3 regions of the Yersinia hibernica genome follow, and region 2 is predicted to be linked to each of the others. Evidence: predicted binding sites of a transcription regulator. Region 2 holds the regulator's gene; each other region holds the start of a gene.

Region 1 (7,343 bases), 1.8 Mb from region 2:
ACCTGTTTGCCAATCAAGGCGCGGGCCACCGGTGAATCAATAGAAATCCATTTCTTCGCGGGATCAAACTCATCCGGCCCCACCAAACGGAAGATTCGCTGTTCCTCTGATTCATTTTCGACCCGCACCCAAGCCCCGAAAAAGACTTTCCCTTCCTGACGTGGGTCAGGATCGACCACTTTCAGCACCTCAAGGCGCTTGGTCAAAAAACGTACCCGCCGATCAATTTCCCGTAGGCGCTTCTTACCATAGATATATTCAGCATTTTCCGAGCGGTCGCCCATTGCAGCAGCTTCAGACACCGCCTGAGTCACCACCGGCCGCTCTTCTCGCCACAGGTAATGCAGCTCACGATCCAGTGCCTGCCAGCCTTCACGGGTAATATAGTTACTTTTAGCCATAAAATTATCCAATTATCCCTGTAGGATAGATACCTCTACTATACCCTATGTTTTTACCGAGAAGTTCAGGTTAGCTCAAGCCCGAAGAGCGCTCTACTGGCAATTTATCCGGGCAGTCCGTATAACTGTCTTCTGCCCTTTTTCCTACTGACTAATTGATATCAGACTTATGAATGAACAACTGAGCCGCATTATTGCAAGCGAACTACAGGCGCGGCCGGAGCAAGTTGCCTCCGCAATACGCCTGCTGGATGAAGGTAATACCGTGCCCTTTATTTCACGGTATCGTAAGGAAGTTACCGGCGGGTTGGATGATACCCAGCTGCGCCAGTTGGAAAGCCGTTTGGGCTATCTGCGCGAACTTGAAGAAAGACGCCAAACTATTCTTAAATCAATCGACGATCAGGGCAAACTCACCGCGCCGCTAGCCGCTGCCATTAACGGCACCATGAGTAAAACCGAGCTGGAAGATTTATATCTTCCTTATAAGCCCAAACGCCGCACTCGTGGGCAGATTGCTATTGAAGCCGGCCTGGAACCCTTGGCTGACAGCTTATGGAATGATCCACAGCAAGACCCAGAACAAATCGCCCTGGCTTATATTGATGCCGATAAAGGCGTGGCGGATACCAAAGCGGCACTGGATGGGGCGCGCTATATCCTGATGGAGCGCTTTGCTGAAGATGCCACTTTGTTGGCAAAAGTGCGCCAATATCTGTGGAAAAACGCCCATTTAGTCGCCAAAGTGGTGGAGGGCAAAGAGCAGGAAGGCGCTAAATTCCGCGATTATTTTGATCACCACGAACCCATTGCCCAAGTTCCTTCACACCGCGCACTGGCGATGTTCCGTGGCCGTAATGAGGGCGTGCTGCAACTGGCGCTGAATCCAGATCCGCAGTTTGACGAACCGCCGCGCGAAAGCCAAGGCGAGCAGATTATTATCAATCATCTGGATTTACGCCTGAATAATGCCCCAGCGGATAACTGGCGCAAAGCGGTGGTCAACTGGACATGGCGTATTAAGGTGCTGTTGCATCTTGAAACTGAACTGATGAGCACACTGCGTGAGCGGGCTGAAGACGAAGCTATCAATGTATTCGCGCGTAACATGCAAGATTTGCTGATGGCCGCACCAGCAGGGATGCGCGCCACCATGGGCCTTGATCCCGGCCTACGTACCGGGGTGAAAGTGGCGGTGGTTGATGCTACCGGTAAGCTGGTGGCCTTCGATACCATCTATCCCCACACCGGCCAGGCGGCTAAAGCTGCGGCGGTGGTCGCCGCCCTGTGTATCAAGCATCAGGTGGAATTGGTGGCCATTGGTAATGGCACCGCATCACGGGAAACCGAGCGTTTCTTTGCTGAACTGCAACAGCAATATCCGGCGGTAACCGCGCAGAAAGTGATTGTCAGTGAAGCTGGGGCCTCGGTTTATTCGGCCTCAGAGTTGGCCGCGCTGGAGTTCCCGGATCTCGATGTTTCCATCCGTGGCGCAGTTTCTATTGCGCGCCGGCTGCAAGATCCGTTGGCGGAATTGGTGAAAATCGATCCAAAATCCATTGGGGTCGGCCAATATCAGCATGATGTCAGCCAAAGCCAACTGGCGAAAAAGCTCGATGCAGTCGTAGAAGACTGCGTAAACGCCGTTGGGGTGGATCTGAACACTGCATCAGTGCCGCTGCTGACCCGAGTCGCCGGCCTGACCCGCATGATGGCGCAGAACATTGTAAGCTGGCGTGATGAGAATGGCCGCTTCCATAACCGTGAGCAATTACTGAAAGTCAGCCGCTTAGGGCCAAAAGCTTTTGAGCAGTGTGCCGGTTTCTTGCGCATCAACCACGGGGATAACCCACTGGATGCATCCACGGTGCATCCAGAAGCCTATCCGGTCGTCGAGCGCATTTTGGCCGCCACCGAGCAAGCTTTGCAGGACTTAATGGGCAATGCCACGGCCTTGCGCAACCTGAATGCTGGTGATTTTACCACCGAGAAATTTGGCGTGCCGACCGTGACTGACATCCTGCGCGAGCTGGAAAAACCGGGCCGAGATCCGCGTCCAGAGTTTAAAACCGCGACCTTTGCCGAGGGGGTCGAAACACTGAATGACCTCACCCCGGGGATGATCCTTGAGGGGGCGGTGACGAACGTAACCAACTTTGGCGCGTTCGTGGATATCGGCGTCCATCAGGATGGTCTGGTGCATATCTCATCACTGGCAGATAAGTTTGTCGATGACCCGCATAAGGTGGTGAAAGCGGGGGATATTGTCAAAGTGAAAGTCATGGAAGTGGATTTGCAGCGCAAGCGCATTGCCCTGAGCATGCGCCTTGATGAACAACCGGGTGAAAGTGGCTCACGCCGGGGTAATGGTGGCGAAAACCGTGCCAATACCAATAATGATAACCGGGGTGCCAGCCGCCCACGCAATAATAATGAATCCCATAACCGCCCACCTGCCAAAGGGCGAGCAGACAGCAGCTCCAGTGGCAACAGTGCCATGAGTGACGCGCTGGCGGCGGCGTTTAAAAAACGCTAATACCTAAGCTTGAGGGCCACATTTTGTGGCCCTTTCTTCATCAACTTGCTGTTATGGGCATTGAATCAGGCGCGGCAAACACGCCCTAATAATATATTAAGCCGCCATAATCATATTTTTTTCTTCTATAAGATTGTAAGTTTATCCTCCAAATTAATTAGCACGCGATTATTTTCCGCCGCAATGACGCCGCTAAATTTGGCCGCGAGTGCAGCTGATTTAACATCATATTTAACATGCAGCTTAATTTATAAATAATTACGATAATATTCTGCTAGTTAATTAAAATACGAATGTTATTTGATTCAAATCATAGTGAATTAATTATGTTAATCCTCAGTGTTTCTTATGCTCAGCAGATAGTGATGGAAACATTCAGTTAACTGATTTAACTCATCATTCGCATTTGCGATCATGCTAATTTGATGGTAAAACAAGCGCAAATAGAAATCAGACTCATTAATTATAAAAATGAAATTGTAATGAATATTTACTCTTGAGCATTTGACCTGAGTTGAATATGAAAACAATTCTCACTATTATTATTTTAATCATTACGCCTTGTTTATCGACGCTAAATAATGCGAGTTGCAGGACAGTCGCTAGCCCATATGCGGCTGAGAATATGACCAGGGAAATACGCTGCATTCTGGTACGCCAATCACGATAATTAATGACCTATATCTCAAGAGGCTCTTATGCATTTGATCCCACAGCGTTCCTACAAAATTGTTGGTTTCTCACCTGAAATTAGCCCGGCTTATCGGCAGAAATTATTGTCTCTGGGTATGCTGCCCGGTTCTTCATTCAATGTTGTTCGCCTTGCGCCCTTAGGTGACCCCATTCAGATAGAAACCCGGCGGGTGAGTCTGGTGGTACGTAAGAAAGATTTGGATCTGCTGACACTCGACCTGCAACCCTAATATTTCAGGTCAACGTCTTATTCTGACTACGAGGTGATGCCACAAAGCCGCCTTGCACACTTTAATTTATTGATATTACGTTGGATCATGAAAGCACTCACCATTGGCCTGATTGGCAACCCGAATGCGGGGAAAACCACCCTTTTCAACCAGTTAACCGGTGCTCGTCAGCGGGTAGGGAACTGGGCGGGGGTCACTGTTGAGCGCAAAGAGGGCCATTTCAGCACCGCGCAACATCAGGTCACCTTGGTTGACCTGCCCGGCACATACTCGTTAACCACCATTTCAGAGCAAACGTCGCTGGATGAGCAAATTGCCTGCCACTATATTTTGAGCGGCGAAGCTGACCTGCTGATCAATGTGGTTGATGCAGCCAATCTGGAGCGAAACCTTTACCTGACACTGCAACTGATAGAATTAGGCATCCCCTGCATTGTGGCACTCAATATGCTGGATATTGCCGAAAGCCAGCACATTCATATTGATATCACAGCACTTTCTCAGCAATTGGGTTGCCCAGTGATTCCGCTGGTCTCCACCCGAGGCCGCGGTATCAATGAATTAAAAAACAGTATTGATGAGTTTCAGCCCGTGACCGACAAAGCACTGGTTAACTACCCGCCGGCGCTGCTCCAAGAAGTGGATAAACTGGTACAAGAAATGCCGGGATCCTGGCCAGTACAGCAACGCCGCTGGTTAGCACTGCAAATACTGGAGGGGGATATCTACAGCTTGACGCGCGCGGGTATCACCTCATCGCGGGTAGCATTGGCGCGAGAAAATCTGCAACAAAAACAGCATGAAGACCCAGAACTGGTGATTGCCGATGCCCGCTATCAAAGTATTGCCCACATTTGCGACCGCGTGGGCAATTCCCAGCAAGCTGAGCCCAACCGCCTGACACAAGCGCTGGATAAAGTCATCCTCAACCGCTGGCTGGGCGTGCCTATCTTCTTGTTTGTTATGTATTTAATGTTTGTATTAGCCATCAATATTGGTGGGGCTTTACAACCCATATTTGATCTCGGCTCGGCGGCTATCTTTATACAGGGGATACAATGGGTCGGTTATACCCTGCATTTCCCAGCCTGGTTGACCATTTTTCTTGCTCAAGGTGTCGGGGGCGGGATAAACACGGTGCTACCGCTGGTGCCGCAGATTGGTATGATGTATTTGTTCCTCTCGTTTTTGGAGGACTCCGGTTATATGGCTCGGGCCGCATTTGTTATGGACCGGCTGATGCAGGCGCTGGGGTTACCGGGTAAATCTTTTGTGCCCCTGATTGTTGGCTTCGGCTGCAATGTCCCGTCGATTATGGGGGCACGCACCTTGGATGCCCAGCGCGAGCGCTTGATAACCATCATGATGGCGCCATTTATGTCCTGTGGAGCGCGACTGGCTATTTTTGCCGTCTTTGCGGCGGCATTCTTCGGGCAAGACGGCGCGAGCATCGTCTTTTCTCTCTACTTGCTGGGAATTGCCGTGGCCATCCTCACCGGCCTGGTACTCAAATACACTATCATGCGCGGCGAAGCATCACCCTTTGTGATGGAATTGCCGGTCTACCACGTGCCACACCTCAAAAGTCTGCTATTACAAACCTGGCAGCGGCTGAAAGGCTTTGTGCTGCGCGCCGGGAAAGTCATTGTCATTGCCAGTATTTTTATTGGCGGCCTGAATAGTTTTTCTTTCAGCGGCAAAGCGGTGGATAGCATCAATGACTCAGCGCTGGCTGCGGTCAGTAAAGTGCTGACCCCATTACTGACCCCCATGGGCATCCATAGTGATAACTGGCAAGCAACCGTCGGCTTAGTCACCGGGGCGATGGCGAAGGAAGTGGTGGTCGGGACATTAAATACCCTGTACACCGCCGAACAAATTAAAAATGAGCCCTTTGATGCCGAAAACTTCCATTTATGGCGTGAATTAGGTGGCGCGGTTGATACCACCTGGCAGGGATTAAAAGAGACCTTTAGCCTCAGTGTGTTATCTAACCCAATTGAAGCCAGTAAAGGTGATGGCGAAATGGCGGTCGGCTCGATGGGGATGATGAGCAGCAAGTTCGGCTCCAGCATTTCAGCCTACAGCTACCTGATTTTCGTCTTGCTGTATGTGCCTTGTGTCTCGGTGATGGGGGCGATTGCGCGGGAAACCAGCCGAGGCTGGATGACGTTTTCAATACTGTGGGGGCTGAATGTTGCTTACTCACTGGCCACGTTGTTCTACCAAGCTGCCACCTTGCGCGACCATCCACAACAGAGCCTCAGCATTATCGCTTTAGTTATTATTATTAATGTTTTGATCTTATTTGGTTTGCGCCGTGCGCGGAGTCGGGTCACGGTGAGATTACCCAGTAATACCCCCACCAGCAGCTGTTGCCAAAGCTCTGGCAATGATTGCCACTAATGAGGAGGTGCTATGACCAGCCTACTGCAATTGCGTGATGCAATCGCCCTCAGCGGCAGTGCGGATGCAAATCAACTGAGTCATCAACTGGCGATGCCGTTACCTCTGGTTGAGGCTATGCTGGAAAAGTTAACCGCCATGGGCAAAATTGAGCGGATTGAACAAGATAATAGCGGGTGCCTCACCGGCAGTTGCCGCAGCTGCCCGGAGGGGCTGAATCAATGTAACACTGTGATTTATCAATTAAAAAATAAATTTTGAGTGAAATGAGATGCCCGCCTGGACATCTCTAGCAACATTATTTGTAAACATCCGCATCAGCATCAAACTTCGTCTTCTCGCGCTCGGCAATAATCACGTAATACTTACCGCCTTTCTCATCTGCCAATTTAGACAGTTCTTGCTTCACATCCATTGGTGATGTTGCTTCACCCGAGGTCGAAATAGTGCCGATCTTCTCGTAATTCTTCGCTTCTTCTTTAGTGATTTCTTTCGCCGCCATCGCGCCAAAAGAAACCCCTGTCACCACCAGAGCTACCGCCAGATTTTTCAATAAACTCATACTGAACACCTCGAAAATGAATGATTAATGTGTATCAATATTGTACTAATGCATTAGCAATTATTAATGATATTTAATATTTAGCCATTAAATCGACGATTAAATTTCCCTTGCCCGCCTTTTCCAACAGTTGCCACCGCCCACTCTCTGGTGCTAAAAACCCAGACAATAGAACACTAGCCGTGGTTCTGTCGCAAACAGTGCTGTTGTGAGAAATCGATAATTTGTTCTGAAAATTCATCAGGATGGGAAACAAATGGCGCGTGAGCGCATCCTTTCATCACCACGGATTGGCTATGCGGCCATTTGCTGTCTAATAATGAGGCCACTTTGCGGGGGACTAATCCATCCAGATAACCGTAAATGCGCAAGCAAGGAAGATAACTGTTCGCCAGCCCTTCGCGTAAATCTGCGGTGCGCAGAATATCCAGCCCCCCGGTCAACACCTCCACTGCTGGCATCTGATGCTGCAGCACCACGGCCTTCAACAAGCGGGCATCCTGGCGCGCACTTTC
Region 2 (7,343 bases):
AGCATGCGCCGTAAAATGTCGGATGCGCTCTCACCAATGTGCTGGGTATGGCTGGCGATGTAGCGATAAAGTTCTTCGTCGAGTTCAATAGTTTTCATCTTTATCCAGTACGGTTTTCTACTTTCTTATGTATATCTTAGGATTATAAAGTCAAAGCGCGCTAACGAGTACCTTTATCATGGCTTTATCCGCGATAAATCCCCATCACATCAACCACAACTGAATAATCCGCATGAACCCTAATGGTGGAGCAGCACACACTTGCTCAGTCATGATACCCTAACCGCAATATCTCTCAGTATGAACTTCACCATGAAATTAAATTTCCGCTTACAAAAAGCACAGTCTCCCACACCGTCCCTGCCGATAATCCTGATCCATGGGTTGTTTGGCAATCTTGATAACCTCGGGGTGCTGGCTCGCGACTTACATAAAGACCATGATGTGATTCAGGTCGATTTACGTGACCACGGTTTATCCCCCCGCACGCCGGAAGTGAATTATCCCGCGATGGCGCAGGATGTGCTAGAACTGATGGATAATCTCGCGCTAGAAAAAGCGATAATTATCGGCCATTCCATGGGGGGAAAAGTGGCGATGGCAATGACCGCCATTGCCCCCGATCGCATTGAAAAACTGATCGCCATAGATATCGCCCCCATCAATTATCAAGTCCGCCGTCATGACCAGATTTTCGCCGCAATTAATGCTGTCAGTGCCGCAGGGGTGACTCAGCGCCAGGAAGCCGCTCAACTGATGCGCGCATTAATCAAGGAAGAGGGCGTTATTCAATTCTTATTGAAATCATTCCACCACGGCGAGTGGCGTTTTAATGCTCCGGCATTATGGGAGCAATACGAAAATATTGTCGGCTGGCAACCTATTGCACCCTCGCCCCACCCTATTTTGTTTATTCGCGGTGAGTTATCGCCCTATATTCAGGATAGTTATCGCGCTGAGATTGCCCGTCAATTTCCACAAGCCCGTGCCTATGTTGTTGCCGGAACCGGTCACTGGGTCCATGCAGAAAAACCAGATTCGGTATTACGTGCAATTCACCGTTTTATTGATGATGACAATGCTGGCGAAAAATAGCGCAGAATAAAAAACGTCCTTGCGCGCTGGATGTTGATTAAAAATCATACCCTGGGGAAAAGAAATGTATTTCCTGTGGAAAAATTGTGCAAAAAAGAATGAATTAGCCCAATCTAATCGCAGTAAACCATTGTCGTTGCTCGGTTGGCTGGGGTATTATGGCGCGCTATAAATTTGCTGCGCAGTGTGGTGGCAAATGCAAATTCAGGCTGTTGGTTCATACCCTAATGGATTGGAGTCGCGGTGTTATTCGCCGCTTCAAATCAGAAAACTACCGGCCTGAAACGTGTAAACCGAATCGTCAGAAATTTCTGATGTAAATCCCTTGTAGTACCGCTACCTATGGCAAAAGAACAAACGGACCGCACGACGCTGGATCTGTTCGCAGATGAACGCCGTCCGGGGCGCCCGAAAACAAACCCATTATCCCGTGATGAACAGCTTAGAATTAATAAGCGAAATCAACTACGGCGCGATAAAGTACGTGGCTTACGACGCGTGGAACTGAAGATTAATGCCGATGCCGTCGATGCTCTCAACAGCCTTGCTGAGCAGCGTAACATCAGCCGCAGTGAACTGATTGAACAGATGTTGCTGGCTCAATTAGCGCACTCACAAGAAGGGTTTTAACCCTACCGGTTATCACGACGGCGTGGCGTAAGTGATTGCGCCACGCCAATATCCTCACCCTAAATTTAAACACACCGGATTAGAACGTTTCCCAGTTGGCATGGTTATCCACCTTGGTCACCGGCGTCGCCACCAGTATCTTGACCCGCGGCTTAACCGTCGCTTTTGCCTGCGCATCTTCTGCGCGCAATTTAAACACCGCCACCGCTTGGTTTAGCTGAGTCGCTTGTTCCTCAAGTGAAGCCGCCGCACGGGAAGCTTCTTGTACTAATGCGGCATTTTGCTGAGTCACACTGTCCATTTCAGCCACCGCCTGCCCGACCTGAGCTATCCCTTTACTTTGCTCATCAGAGGCAGAAGCAATTTCCCCCATCAGATCAGTAACATTAGTGATGGAGCGGACAATTTCATCCATCGTTACCCCAGCACTTTCTACCAATGCGGAACCGCTGCTCACCCGGTTCACTGACTCCGTGATTAAACTATCAATCTCTTTTGCCGCCTGCGCACTACGCTGGGCAAGATTGCGTACTTCACTGGCGACCACGGCGAAACCACGACCTTGCTCCCCCGCCCGGGCCGCTTCCACAGCAGCATTCAGCGCCAGAATATTAGTCTGGAAAGCTATACTGTTAATCACAGTTGTGATTTCCGCGATTTTGCGTGAACTGGCCGAAATCTCATCCATGGTATGCACCACATCGGCCACCAGCGCTCCGCCTTTTTTCGCCGTAATAGAAGCATTTGCCGCCAATTGGCTGGCATGATGGGCATTATCTGCATTGTGTTTTACCGTGGCGGTTAACTGCTCCATGCTGGCAGCCGTCTGTTCCAATGCCGCCGCCTGCTGCTCCGTGCGTGATGATAAATCCGTATTGCCAGCAGAAATTTCTGCCGCCCCGTGATAAATCCCATCAGTGCTGTTACGGATAGCTTTGACCGTATTCACCAAGCTGCCTTGCACATCACGCAGCAGCGGAAATAATTGCCCGACACAGTTGCGGCCAAAATCAGCAATGGGCTGACCCAGTTGGCCTGAAGCAATCACCCGAAAATGGGCGCGGATATCATCCAATGGGCGAACCATGTTGACGAGCAGATAGCGGTCTGTTGCCAATAAAATCACTAATCCTGCCACCAAAGCAGCAATTAATATCATGCTGCTCACTTTTGTCAGATGCGTAAATTGCTCTTTAGCCACCCCAATGGCCTTTGATGCCGCCTGATTAAAACTCTCCGCCACAGAACCATATTGGCGGCTCAGCGCGGGGACGGTCTTTTTCGCTACATCTTGATAAACCGCACTATTATTATCCATCGCCGCCTGATAAAGCGGCATAACACCTTGCTCAATTAATCCACTCCACCCATTAATCACGGCACTGACTAACGCGGGGTCAAGCTGTGCATGGTCAATGGCTTTAAACTGCGCTAGCGCTTTTTTCAGATTCTCAAGTGCTACATTGGATGATTTAAGTTCTTTATCGGCATCGGTCAGGTTACCGCTCTGACGATAATCCACTGCACGGGCAAGGCGTGTCACCATCCGAAAGTATTGTTCCGTCCCCTGATTCACCAAATTCATGTTTTCCACCAACACGCTATTAGCATTAGAGGATTGTGTCAGTTGGTTCAGTGATAACAATGTATAAGCGGATACCCCACCCCATAGCAGGCAAAATGCCCCAAGTACCCAAAGTAGTGCGGCTCTGATAGTAATATTTCTTAACAACTGCATGCTCGTTCCCCTTATATATCGGATAGTTACCGTTAGACGCTCGGGTGTTATTTGATGACCGAAAAGCAATAAAGGACGCTCCATACAGCTCACGACAACTCCTTTCCCAGCAGACTTTCATCTGATGGTTCTCCCCCTGGCACCGCAAATTGCAACCTTTCAGTTACACGAAGGTTATCGGCAATGGTGTTATAAGGTTGAGCGACTCACAAAAATTTAATATCGCATAAACTTGATATCGGCATGGCGAGATTTTCTGGCATTATATCGCCCTATACATGTGTTATATTATCGGGCAGAGTGCTTGGTAATTTTCACAATTATTTGAATTTAAAAGGTATTAAGTTATATGGCAACTGTAGGCATTTTCTTTGGCAGCGATACTGGCAATACCGAAAACATTGCCAAGATGATCCAAAAGCAACTGGGCAAAGAGGTTGCTGAGGTTCACGACATTGCCAAAAGCAGCAAAGAAGATTTGGAAGGCTTCGATATTTTGCTGATCGGGATCCCAACCTGGTATTACGGTGAAGCCCAGTGCGATTGGGATGATTTCTTCCCGACACTGGAAGAGATTGATTTCAATGGCAAACTGGTCGCCTTGTTTGGTTGTGGTGATCAGGAAGACTATGCAGAATATTTCTGTGATGCGATGGGAACCGTGCGCGATATTATTGAACCGCGCGGTGCTGCAATCGTCGGCCACTGGCCAACCGCCGGCTATCACTTCGAAGCCTCCAAAGGCTTAGCGGATGATGATCACTTTATTGGTTTAGCCATTGATGAAGACAGACAACCAGAACTGACCAATGAACGTGTGCAAGCTTGGGTAAAACAAATCAGTGAAGAACTGAATTTGGCCGAGATCGCAGGCTAATTTGTCATGCCCGCTAAATCCTTCAAGAAGCAGCCAGGCAACCAACGCCTTGCCGCTTGAAGTGTAACGGGTAAATCGGAAACGCGAGGTTGATGTTCTACATTGCCGCGCGTTTTCGTTACCGCCCCACACTCGCCATACTCTGTTAAGCCACCCACAAATCCGCATCTTCATCCGCGCAAAATGAAAATAAACCGCTACAAATTTGTAACGTTACGTCTGGCGGCCATATACTTAAATGATGCAACAATCCCATTCATCAATACATTGCATGATTAATCTGACAAAGTGTGCAATTATACCTTTGTTAACAACCACGGTTTTCATTTGGGGCTAGCAGTTCTATAATGAGACGCAATTGTAATTATTGCGCCACGGATGTCATAGGCTGAACAGCCTTAATTTGAATCGATAGTAACAGGACTGAATCCGCATGACTGACAACAACAAAGCCTTAAAAAACGCTGGCCTTAAAGTAACACTGCCCCGGCTTAAGATTCTGGAAGTGTTGCAAGACCCGGCATGCCACCACGTCAGCGCGGAAGATCTTTATAAAAAGCTGATCGATATCGGTGAAGAAATTGGTTTGGCGACGGTGTATCGAGTCCTAAATCAATTTGATGATGCCGGTATTGTTACCCGCCATAATTTCGAGGGCGGCAAATCAGTCTTTGAGCTGACGCAGCAGCATCATCACGATCACCTGATTTGCCTGGATTGCGGTAAAGTGATTGAGTTTAGTAATGAATCCATTGAGTCACTTCAACGTGAAATTGCTAAACAGCATGGTATCAAGCTGACCAATCACAGCCTGTATCTGTACGGCCACTGTGAAACCGGCGATTGCCGTGAAAATGAGTCTGCGCACGATAAAGTATAGAGATTTTAAGCACTGAGATTTTAAGTACCCAATAGCCTTAGGGTGTGTTTTTAATCCGGACCAGAACATACCCCATCCGCAAGATGGCCGCCTTTCCCGCCCAGCTATCCGAGATAACCTCGGTCGGGAGTCAGGTGGTCATTATTATTTATACCCTCCGCCCACAATTCCCTGCATAAAATAAATCTAACGCAAAAAAAAACCCCGGACTTGCCGGGGGAAAACCATCAACTCAACTTCACTTAATAATGTTTACCTAAAAATCGGATAAACAGGAGTTAACATCAGACACAGCGGTTTAAAACAAAAATCAAACTTTAACCGGCTCCGCGCGGCTACTACGTTTACCATCCGGGCTGCTCGAGCGGATCAGCATGTCACCGCTGATTTTAGGCTGAACCTTGGCATCATATTTGTGCCATTGCTGGCCGCCATCAGTGGAATACTCAATAATCAGCCCCGGCAAGGAGATATTGGCTTCCAATACACCGTTGACAACACGCGCCCCCGGCACCGGCAAGCGGTATGCAATACCGGCTTTATCCAATTTTGCCAGTTCGCGTTGACCCATGAGATTAGCAAATAGCTGCCAATCGGCATTTAACGCTTTGGTATCAACCATGTGCGTTGCGCCGCTGTACTCGCGACCCGCTTTATAATCCTGCTCCCAAGAAGCACGATGCCAGGCCCGTTCAGCCAGAGGTAATACCCGTGGGAAAATCATGTACTCCATTTGCTCATCCGTCCGCACGGTTTCATTCCACGATTGCCCAGAAATACCGTGCACACCCGGCCATGGCTTATCACTCTTCGCACTGAAGTGATTACCGTCGCGGTCAACCGAAGTTTCAGCATTTTGTGGCATGTTATCGGGGGCGAAACTAAAGACTTTAGCTTCATCATTAAAACGAGTGGCCCAGTAGTAACCGCGTTCATTTGGGTTAACTTCATACGGCATATCGAAATAAACGTAATCCGGATTTGAGGCCACCACTTCATAACCTTTGTTGGCCCAATCATTGATGGAATCGGCACCGCCCCAATAGAGAGTATCCCAGAAGTTAACGCCAACCCGTTTGGTGGCAAAGGCTTTGGCATCTTTGGCATCTTTCAAACCATCTTGCCAGGCTTGCATTTTTTCGATGCCATGGGCATTAACCAGCTTGCTGACTTCAATGGCAAAGTGGCTGGAAAGGTGCTCAACATCCTGAACTTTGCCTTGCTTGACCCAATCCTGACATACCTGTGATTTGGCCCACGGCTTATCTTCCACACTCTTATCAATGATGCCTTTACCCGGCTCAAGCGGGCTATTTTTATCCTGGAACCCGGCACCCAGACGAATGTTTTTCGCCTCATCACCGCCGAAATGCCAGGTGGTCAGCGGCATCCCCGCTTCTTTGTGCATCTGGGCCATTTCGCCAATCACTTTGTCGACAAAGCGTTTTGAAGAATCCAAGCATGGGTTCAGATAACTTTTACGCTCATAGAACTGAACCGAAGTGGTGTTAGAGTCATCTGTCGGGTCAACCAAGCGGAATTCGTTAGCTTCTTGCTCTTTGCCCTGCTTCATCAAATTGTTGTAACGCGCCTCCATCGATACCACTGCCGCACGAGCATGAGCGGGCATATCAATTTCAGGAATGACTTCAATCTGGCGAGCTTTGGCGTATTTCAGAATTTCAATATAATCATCACGGGTAAAATGGCCGGAACCCAGATTATTGCTCTCTGGGCCAGAACCCAATTGCGGCAGTAAACAGGTGTTTTCCGTCAAATCGTGGCAGCGCTTGCTCCCCACATCTGTCAATTCTGGCAGCCCTGGGATCTCAATGCGCCAGCCTTCATCATCACTCAAGTGGAAGTGGAATTTGTTCAGCTTATATGCCGCCATCTGGTCCAGTAAACGCAGCACCGCATCTTTAGTTTTGAAGTTACGGCCGACATCAAGGAAAACACCACGATATTCAAAACGCGGCGCATCTTTTGCTTCCAATGTCGCTATTTTCTGGCTGCCATCCGTCGGCACTAAAGAAAGAATCGATTGCAAACCATAGAACACCCCGGCGGGGTCAAAACCAATAACTTGCGCCCCCTGCTCGCCGATTTTCAGCTCATAGGCA
Region 3 (7,343 bases), 2.0 Mb from region 2:
CTGCTTGCGCACTGCGTTGTGCCAGATTACGCACTTCGCTTGCCACCACGGCAAAACCACGGCCTTGCTCACCGGCGCGAGCTGCTTCAACTGCGGCATTCAGTGCCAAAATATTGGTCTGGAAAGCAATGCTGTTAATCACTGAGGTGATTTCAGAAATCCGTCGAGAGCTACCCGAAATATCATTCATGGTGCGCACCACATCATTAACCAGCTTGCCACCTTGTTGTGCGGTTTGTGATGCCTCCGTTGCCAGTTGATTAGCGTGATGGGCATTATCGGCATTTTGTTTCACCGTGGCATTTAACTGCTCCATACTGGCCGCGGTTTCTTCTACGGCCGCTGCTTGTTGTTCGGTGCGGGATGATAAATCAGTATTACCGGCGGCAATCTCGCCGGAGGCATGAGACACCTGACTGACACCAATGCGGATTTCATCAATCATCGCGCGCAGATTTTCATTCATTCGGGCCACCGCATTCATCAGCAAGCCCAATTCATCAGTACGGGTTGAGGTGGTTGCTGCGGTTAAATCACCAGTGGCAATGCGCTCGGCCATCGCCAGCGTAGTGCGCAGTGGCACGGTGATCTGGCGGGTCATGCGCCATGAAATCAGCAGACCAAAGAGTAGCGCCGCGATGGCTGAAATAGTTAACTGCAATTGCGCGTTATTGATTTCGTCGTGGGTGCCTTGTAGCTCTTGGGTGAACAGATAGGTTGCCAACTTATTCAATTCATTGGCATTGGCTTCCATCACTTTACCGACTTCCAGCTCTTGCTGATAAGCCGGTAAATAAGCCAATACATTATCTTTATAGATGTGAAGGCTGGAGATAACCGGGGCTAATAGTTTTTGCTGCTCGGCTGATAACACTGGCATGAAAGCATTTGCGGCGCTGTTAGCAATATTGATCGAAGTTATTAATGAAGATTCTGCATCTTGGTTGCGATCCAGCAATAAACCACGCGCGTTATAGCGCACAGTCATTAATTTTTGGTTCATTTCAGCCAGTAGAATCTGGGTGTTGGTATCCGCGCCCTCATTGAGCAAGCTTTGTTGTAATTCATTGAGGTTCTTCTGAGTTTCAGAGATATTCCAACTTTTGCGTACGTCGTCCTTATGAGCGACTGCGTTGACAAAATTAGTCTGTTGTTGCAGATATTCTTCTACTACATCGGCAATATTACTGATCGTTTTGTGGTTGCTTTTTGACCAGTTAAGCTCGTCGCTTTGAGACAGCAAGGTTTTTATCTTGTTGATATGCTCAGAATTTTCTTTGATGTATTTCAAATCATAAGTGCGTTCATATAGCGCGCGGTTATATTTTGCCTGATTGGCTTCATCATTAATTTTGTAGCTTAAATCGACTTTATAAGCATGTTCTTCAATAGCGGAGAAATGATATGCGGTGGTACCTGCGATAATGCCAACCAACAACAACATCAGGAAAAAGCTTAATCCGAGCTTTTTACCGACTTTCATGTTTTCAAAGTGACCAAAAACTTTGCTAAATCCTGCCATGTTCTTCTCCGTTATGCGGTGTTTTTGCTGCAAATCAATCAGCGTAGGTGAGTTTGGGGAGGTCTAGTTATTAGAGGATTTCGGGGAACTGGCGGTATGTGGGGCAGCCTTGGCAAGAGTGCTTTTCCCAAACGTTTTTGTGACAACATTCATGCCATCAATGCCATCAATGCCATCAATGCCAGCAACCTTCTTGTACAATCTATCGGCAGGTATTGACTAAACTTTAACAATAAAAAATGCCAGCAAGGCGGCCTTGCTGGCATTATTAATGATACTTCTGCGAGTTTTCGCTAATTATTTCGCTTGGGCGAAACGTGCTGCTGCTTCGTCCCAGTTGACCACGTTCCAGAATGCTTTGATGTAGTCTGGGCGGCGGTTTTGGAATTTCAGATAGTAAGCATGTTCCCACACATCTAGGCCAATAATTGGGAAGCCAGATGCGCCAGAAACGGCTTCACCCATCAGCGGGCTGTCTTGGTTAGCTGTAGAAACAACCGCCAGTTTGCCGTCGTCTTTCAGTACCAGCCATGCCCAACCTGAGCCGAAACGCGTTGCCGCAGCTTGTTCAAATTTTTCTTTGAAGCTGTCAACGCTGCCGAAATCGCGCTCAATAGCGGCTTTCAGATCACCGGCCAGAGTGGTGCCCAATTTCAGGCCTTTCCAGAACAGGCTGTGGTTAGCGTGGCCGCCGGCATTGTTGCGCATGAAAGTGCGTTTTTCAGCTGGAACTTTGTCCAGATCTTTGATCAGCTCTTCAACACTCAGTTTAGCCAGCTCAGGGAAGCTCTCCAACACCGTGTTTGCATTGTTAACATAGGTTTGGTGGTGTTTGGTGTGATGGATTTCCATCGTCTGCTTATCGAAATGGGGTTCCAGGGCGTCATAAGCATAAGGCAGGGATGGCAGTGAGTAACTCATAATCATCGTCTCCGTAGGTGTAGGGCGGCACAAAAAAAGTAAGCGCCGCGTAAGCATTCGGATCATTATAGTTAATTAAATGATATTGAAAATGATTATCAATGCCGTACTAATTGTGTGGTCTTTTATTCGCTAATCCGCTGCGGATGGGTGTAAACCGTTGCTCTGCCGGGCTTGCTGAAGCCAATCAAGGTGAGATTACAGCGCTCGGCGACGGCAACTGCTAAGGTTGTTGCAGCAGAAACTGCAAATAAAATCTCGGCTCCGCACATGGCGGTTTTCTGTACCATTTCATAGCTGGCCCGGCTGGAAACCAGCACCGCACCTTGTTGCCACGGCTGCTTGGCCCGCACCCCAAGTAATTTATCCAGGGCCACGTGGCGGCCAACATCTTCACAACCGCCCAATAATTCACCTTGTGGATTAATCCACGCCGCAGCATGGGTGCATCCCGTCAATTGACCGACCGTTTGTACTTGTTTGAGCTGTGCAAGTGCACTATCCAATTGATTTAAATTAAATGTTTGGGTGAACGGCAGTGGCGTGATAGGCCGGAAAATATCATCCAGTTGCTCAATACCGCAAACACCACATCCGGTGCGGCCTGCCATGGCGCGGCGGCGTTCTTTCAAACCGGCAAAACGGCGGCTGGATAACTCAATGTTAACTTCAATGCCATTACAGTTGGGGGTGACATCAATGGCGTAGATTTCTTGTGGTGCGCTAATAATGCCTTCTGACAGTGAAAATCCCAGTGCAAAAGCCGCCAAATCTTTGGGTGTGGCCATCATGACCACATGAGAAATGCCGTTGTACACCAAGGCAACCGGCACTTCTTCTGCCAGCCAATCCAATTGCGGCTCGGCCAGGTGATGGCGCTGTAGCACGTTGAGTTGCTTGGCGCCGCAGATTTCGGTGGTGAAGTCAATTTCTGAAGGTTTGATCTGGCTCACTATGCGGTCCTGAAAGTTATAATCCATAATCACAATGTGGTAACATTCACATTAAGAATAGTGTGGCTTTATTCCGTTATTAGAAATGTATCCCACACTGAAAAGCTGGATATCGCGTCAGCGATTTTAACGCCTCCCATTTCGTTGAGGGAAGTGTGAACTGAAATAATGTGACAATGAACGAAGGAGAGACCCATGCAGGTCAGCAGAAGGCAGTTCTTTAAGATCTGCGCTGGCGGTATGGCGGGAACCACGGTCGCGGCACTCGGCTTTACGCCGTCGGTGGCGCTGGCGGAAACGCGCAATTATAAATTGCTGCGCGCCCGTGAGACGCGGAATACCTGCACATATTGCTCTGTCGGTTGTGGGCTGTTGATGTACAGCCTTGGCGACGGTGCGAAAAACGCCAAAGAAAGTATTTTCCACATTGAAGGGGATCCGGATCATCCGGTAAACCGTGGGGCACTTTGTCCAAAAGGTGCGGGGCTGGTGGACTTTATCCACAGCGAAAGTCGCCTGAAATACCCAGAATATCGGGCACCGGGTTCTGATAAATGGCAGAGAATCACTTGGAATGATGCATTTGACCGCATTGCCAAGCTGATGAAAGCAGACCGGGACGCCAACTTCATTAAGACCAATGACGCCGGTGTTACCGTCAACCGTTGGCTGAGTACCGGTATGCTGTGTGCTTCGGCATCCAGTAATGAAACGGGTTATTTGACCCAGAAATTTAGTCGCGCTCTCGGCATGCTTGCCGTAGACAACCAAGCACGTGTCTGACACGGACCAACGGTAGCAAGTCTTGCTCCAACATTTGGTCGCGGTGCGATGACCAACCACTGGGTTGATATCAAGAACGCAGACTTAATTATCGTCATGGGCGGTAATGCGGCAGAAGCGCATCCGGTGGGGTTCCGCTGGGCGATGGAAGCCAAAATCCACAACAATGCCAAATTGCTGGTGATAGACCCACGCTTTACCCGTACTGCATCGGTGGCTGACTTCTATACGCCAATCCGCTCCGGTACTGATATTGCGTTCCTGTCCGGCGTGTTGTTGTATCTGATGACCAACGAAAAAATTAACCGCGAATACGTCGAGGCCTATACCAACGCCAGCCTGCTGGTGCGGGAAGATTTTACCTTCGATGATGGTTTGTTCAGTGGTTATGATGCCGAAAATCGCAAATACGATAAAACCACCTGGAATTACCAGTTGGATGAGAACGGCTTTGCCAAACGCGATGTCACGCTGCAAGACCCGCGCTGTGTGTGGAACTTGCTGAAAGAGCACGTCAGCCGTTACACGCCAGATGTGGTTGCCAACATTTGCGGTACGCCAAAAGAAGATTTCTTGCAGGTTTGCGAATATCTCGCCGAAACCAGTGTGTCCAATAAAACCGCCTCGTTCCTGTACGCGTTGGGCTGGACACAGCACTCTGTCGGCGCACAGAACATCCGTACTATGGCGATGATCCAGTTGCTGCTCGGCAATATGGGGATGGCGGGCGGCGGCATTAATGCTTTGCGCGGCCACTCTAATATTCAGGGCTTAACTGACCTCGGCTTGCTATCACAAAGCTTGCCGGGCTACCTGAGTCTGCCGTCAGAGAAACAGCCGGATATTGATACTTACCTGAAAGCCAACACGCCGAAAACCCTGTTACCGGGCCAGGTTAACTACTGGAGTAATTATCCGAAATTCTTCGTCAGTCTGATGAAAAGTTTCTATGGTGATAAAGCCCAGAAAGAGAATGGTTGGGGCTACGACTGGTTGCCGAAGTGGGATAAAGGTTACGACGTATTGCAGTATTTCGAGATGATGTCGCAGGGCAAAGTGAATGGCTATATTTGCCAGGGCTTTAACCCGGTCGCGTCATTCCCGAATAAAAATAAAGTCGTCGCGTCACTGTCGAAACTGAAGTTCTTGGTCACTATTGATCCGCTCAATACTGAAACGGCGAATTTCTGGCAAAACCACGGTGAATTTAACGATGTCGACCCATCGACAATTCAAACCGAAGTGTTCCGTTTGCCATCCAGTTGTTTTGCTGAAGAAAATGGCTCAATTGTTAACTCCAGCCGCTGGCTGCAATGGCACTGGAAAGGCGCTGATTCACCGGGTGAAGCACTGAATGATGGTGCTATCTTGGCGGGTATCTTTAGTCGTCTGCGTGATATGTATCGCCGGGATGGTGGTGCAGTGCCAGAGCAGGTGCTTAATATGACTTGGGATTATCTGACGCCAGATAACCCAGAGCCAGAAGAAGTGGCGCAGGAAAGCAATGGTAAAGCACTGGCTGATATCACTGACGCCGAGGGCAAAGTTCTGGTCAAAAAAGGCGAGCAACTCAGCACCTTTGCTCATCTGCGTGATGACGGCACCACTGCCAGCGGTTGCTGGATTTTCGCCGGTAGCTGGACTCCCGCGGGCAACCAGATGGCACGGCGTGATAACGCTGACCCATCCGGCCTGGGCAATACGCTGGGCTGGGCCTGGGCATGGCCGCTGAACCGCCGCATTCTGTACAACCGTGCATCTGCTGACCCACAAGGTAAACCTTGGGATCCGAAACGCCAGTTGTTGGAGTGGGATGGTAGCAAATGGACGGGCGTGGATGTTGCTGACTACAGCGCAGCAGCACCGGGCAGTGATGTCGGGCCGTTTATCATGCAACCTGAAGGCATGGGCCGTCTGTTTGCCATCGACAAAATGGCCGAAGGGCCGTTCCCGGAACACTATGAGCCATTCGAAACGCCGTTGGGAACTAACCCACTGCATCCGAATGTGATATCCAACCCGGCCGCTCGTGTCTTTAAAGACGACTTGGCCGCGATGGGTTCTCATGAGCAGTTCCCGTATGTCGGCACCACTTATCGCCTGACCGAGCATTTCCACTACTGGACTAAGCATGCGCTGCTCAATGCTATCGCCCAGCCGGAACAGTTTGTGGAAATTGGCGAAAAACTGGCCGCTAAGAAGGGCATTAAGCAGGGCGATACCGTGAAAGTTAGCTCCAACCGTGGCTATATCAAGGCCAAGGCGGTGGTGACTAAACGTATTCGTACGCTGAATGTTCATGGGCAAGAGGTTGACACCATTGGTATTCCGATTCACTGGGGTTACGAAGGGGTGGCGAAAAAAGGCTTCCTGGCCAATACCCTAACGCCGTTTGTCGGTGATGCTAATACGCAAACGCCAGAGTTTAAGGCGTTCTTGGTCAATGTGGAAAAGGTGTAACGGAGAGAACCTATGTCACTGCAAACTCAAGACATTATCCGGCGCTCCGGCACCAACTCCCTTACGCCGCCGCCGCAGGATCGTAACCATCAGCAAGAGGTGGCCAAACTTATCGACGTCACCACCTGTATTGGCTGTAAAGCTTGTCAGGTGGCGTGTTCGGAGTGGAACGATATTCGTGATGAAGTCGGTCATAACGTCGGGGTGTACGATAACCCCGCCGATTTAACCGCCAAATCATGGACGGTGATGCGCTTCTCGGAAGTGGAAGATGAAGAGAGCGGCAAGCTGGAGTGGCTGATCCGCAAGGATGGCTGCATGCATTGTGCTGATCCGGGCTGCTTGAAAGCCTGCCCGTCGGAAGGGGCTATCATTCAATATGCGAATGGTATTGTCGACTTCCAGTCAGAGCACTGCATCGGCTGTGGTTATTGCATCGCCGGTTGCCCATTTGATGTGCCGCGCATGAACAAAGACGACAACCGGGTGTACAAATGTACGCTCTGTGTCGATCGTGTGGGTGTTGGTCAGGAACCGGCCTGTGTGAAAACCTGCCCGACCGGGGCAATTCACTTTGGCACCAAAGAGTCGATGAAAGAAGTGGCCGCAGGCCGAGTGGCGGAATTGAAAACCCGTGGCTTTGATAACGCCGGGTTATATGACCCGGCGGGCGTCGGCGGCACCCATGTGATGTATGTGCTGCA

The links. The regulator Fur, encoded in region 2, represses iron uptake genes when iron is present. The targets are predictions, from matches to a motif close to ATAATAATGAGAACNACTATCAA.
Region 1: feoA (ferrous iron transporter A) is a predicted target of Fur. The motif match lies at 3,458-3,480, and genes of this name have one in related genera.
Region 3: sodA (superoxide dismutase [Mn]) is a predicted target of Fur. The motif match lies at 2,523-2,545, and genes of this name have one in related genera.

The regions. Positions count from the first base shown of each region.
Region 1 covers NZ_CP032487.1:4,451,033-4,458,375, forward strand. The annotation lists gene greB (transcription elongation factor GreB) at 1-401, opposite strand, end outside; gene D5F51_RS20970 (Tex family protein) at 571-2,937, shown strand; gene feoA (ferrous iron transporter A) at 3,636-3,860, shown strand; gene feoB (Fe(2+) transporter permease subunit FeoB) at 3,948-6,266, shown strand; gene D5F51_RS20985 (FeoC-like transcriptional regulator) at 6,279-6,527, shown strand; gene D5F51_RS20990 (YdgH/BhsA/McbA-like domain containing protein) at 6,565-6,828, opposite strand; gene bioH (pimeloyl-ACP methyl ester esterase BioH) at 7,005-7,343, opposite strand, start outside.
Region 2 covers NZ_CP032487.1:2,694,995-2,702,337, forward strand. The annotation lists gene seqA (replication initiation negative regulator SeqA) at 1-98, opposite strand, end outside; gene ybfF (esterase) at 313-1,095, shown strand; gene ybfE (LexA regulated protein) at 1,438-1,725, shown strand; gene D5F51_RS12775 (methyl-accepting chemotaxis protein) at 1,805-3,463, opposite strand; gene fldA (flavodoxin FldA) at 3,813-4,340, shown strand; gene fur (ferric iron uptake transcriptional regulator) at 4,774-5,220, shown strand; gene D5F51_RS12790 (beta-N-acetylhexosaminidase) at 5,531-7,343, opposite strand, start outside.
Region 3 covers NZ_CP032487.1:4,647,781-4,655,123, reverse strand. The annotation lists gene D5F51_RS21755 (methyl-accepting chemotaxis protein) at 1-1,522, opposite strand, end outside; gene sodA (superoxide dismutase [Mn]) at 1,820-2,443, opposite strand; gene fdhD (formate dehydrogenase accessory sulfurtransferase FdhD) at 2,569-3,423, opposite strand; gene fdnG (formate dehydrogenase-N subunit alpha) at 3,592-6,639, shown strand; gene fdxH (formate dehydrogenase subunit beta) at 6,652-7,343, shown strand, end outside.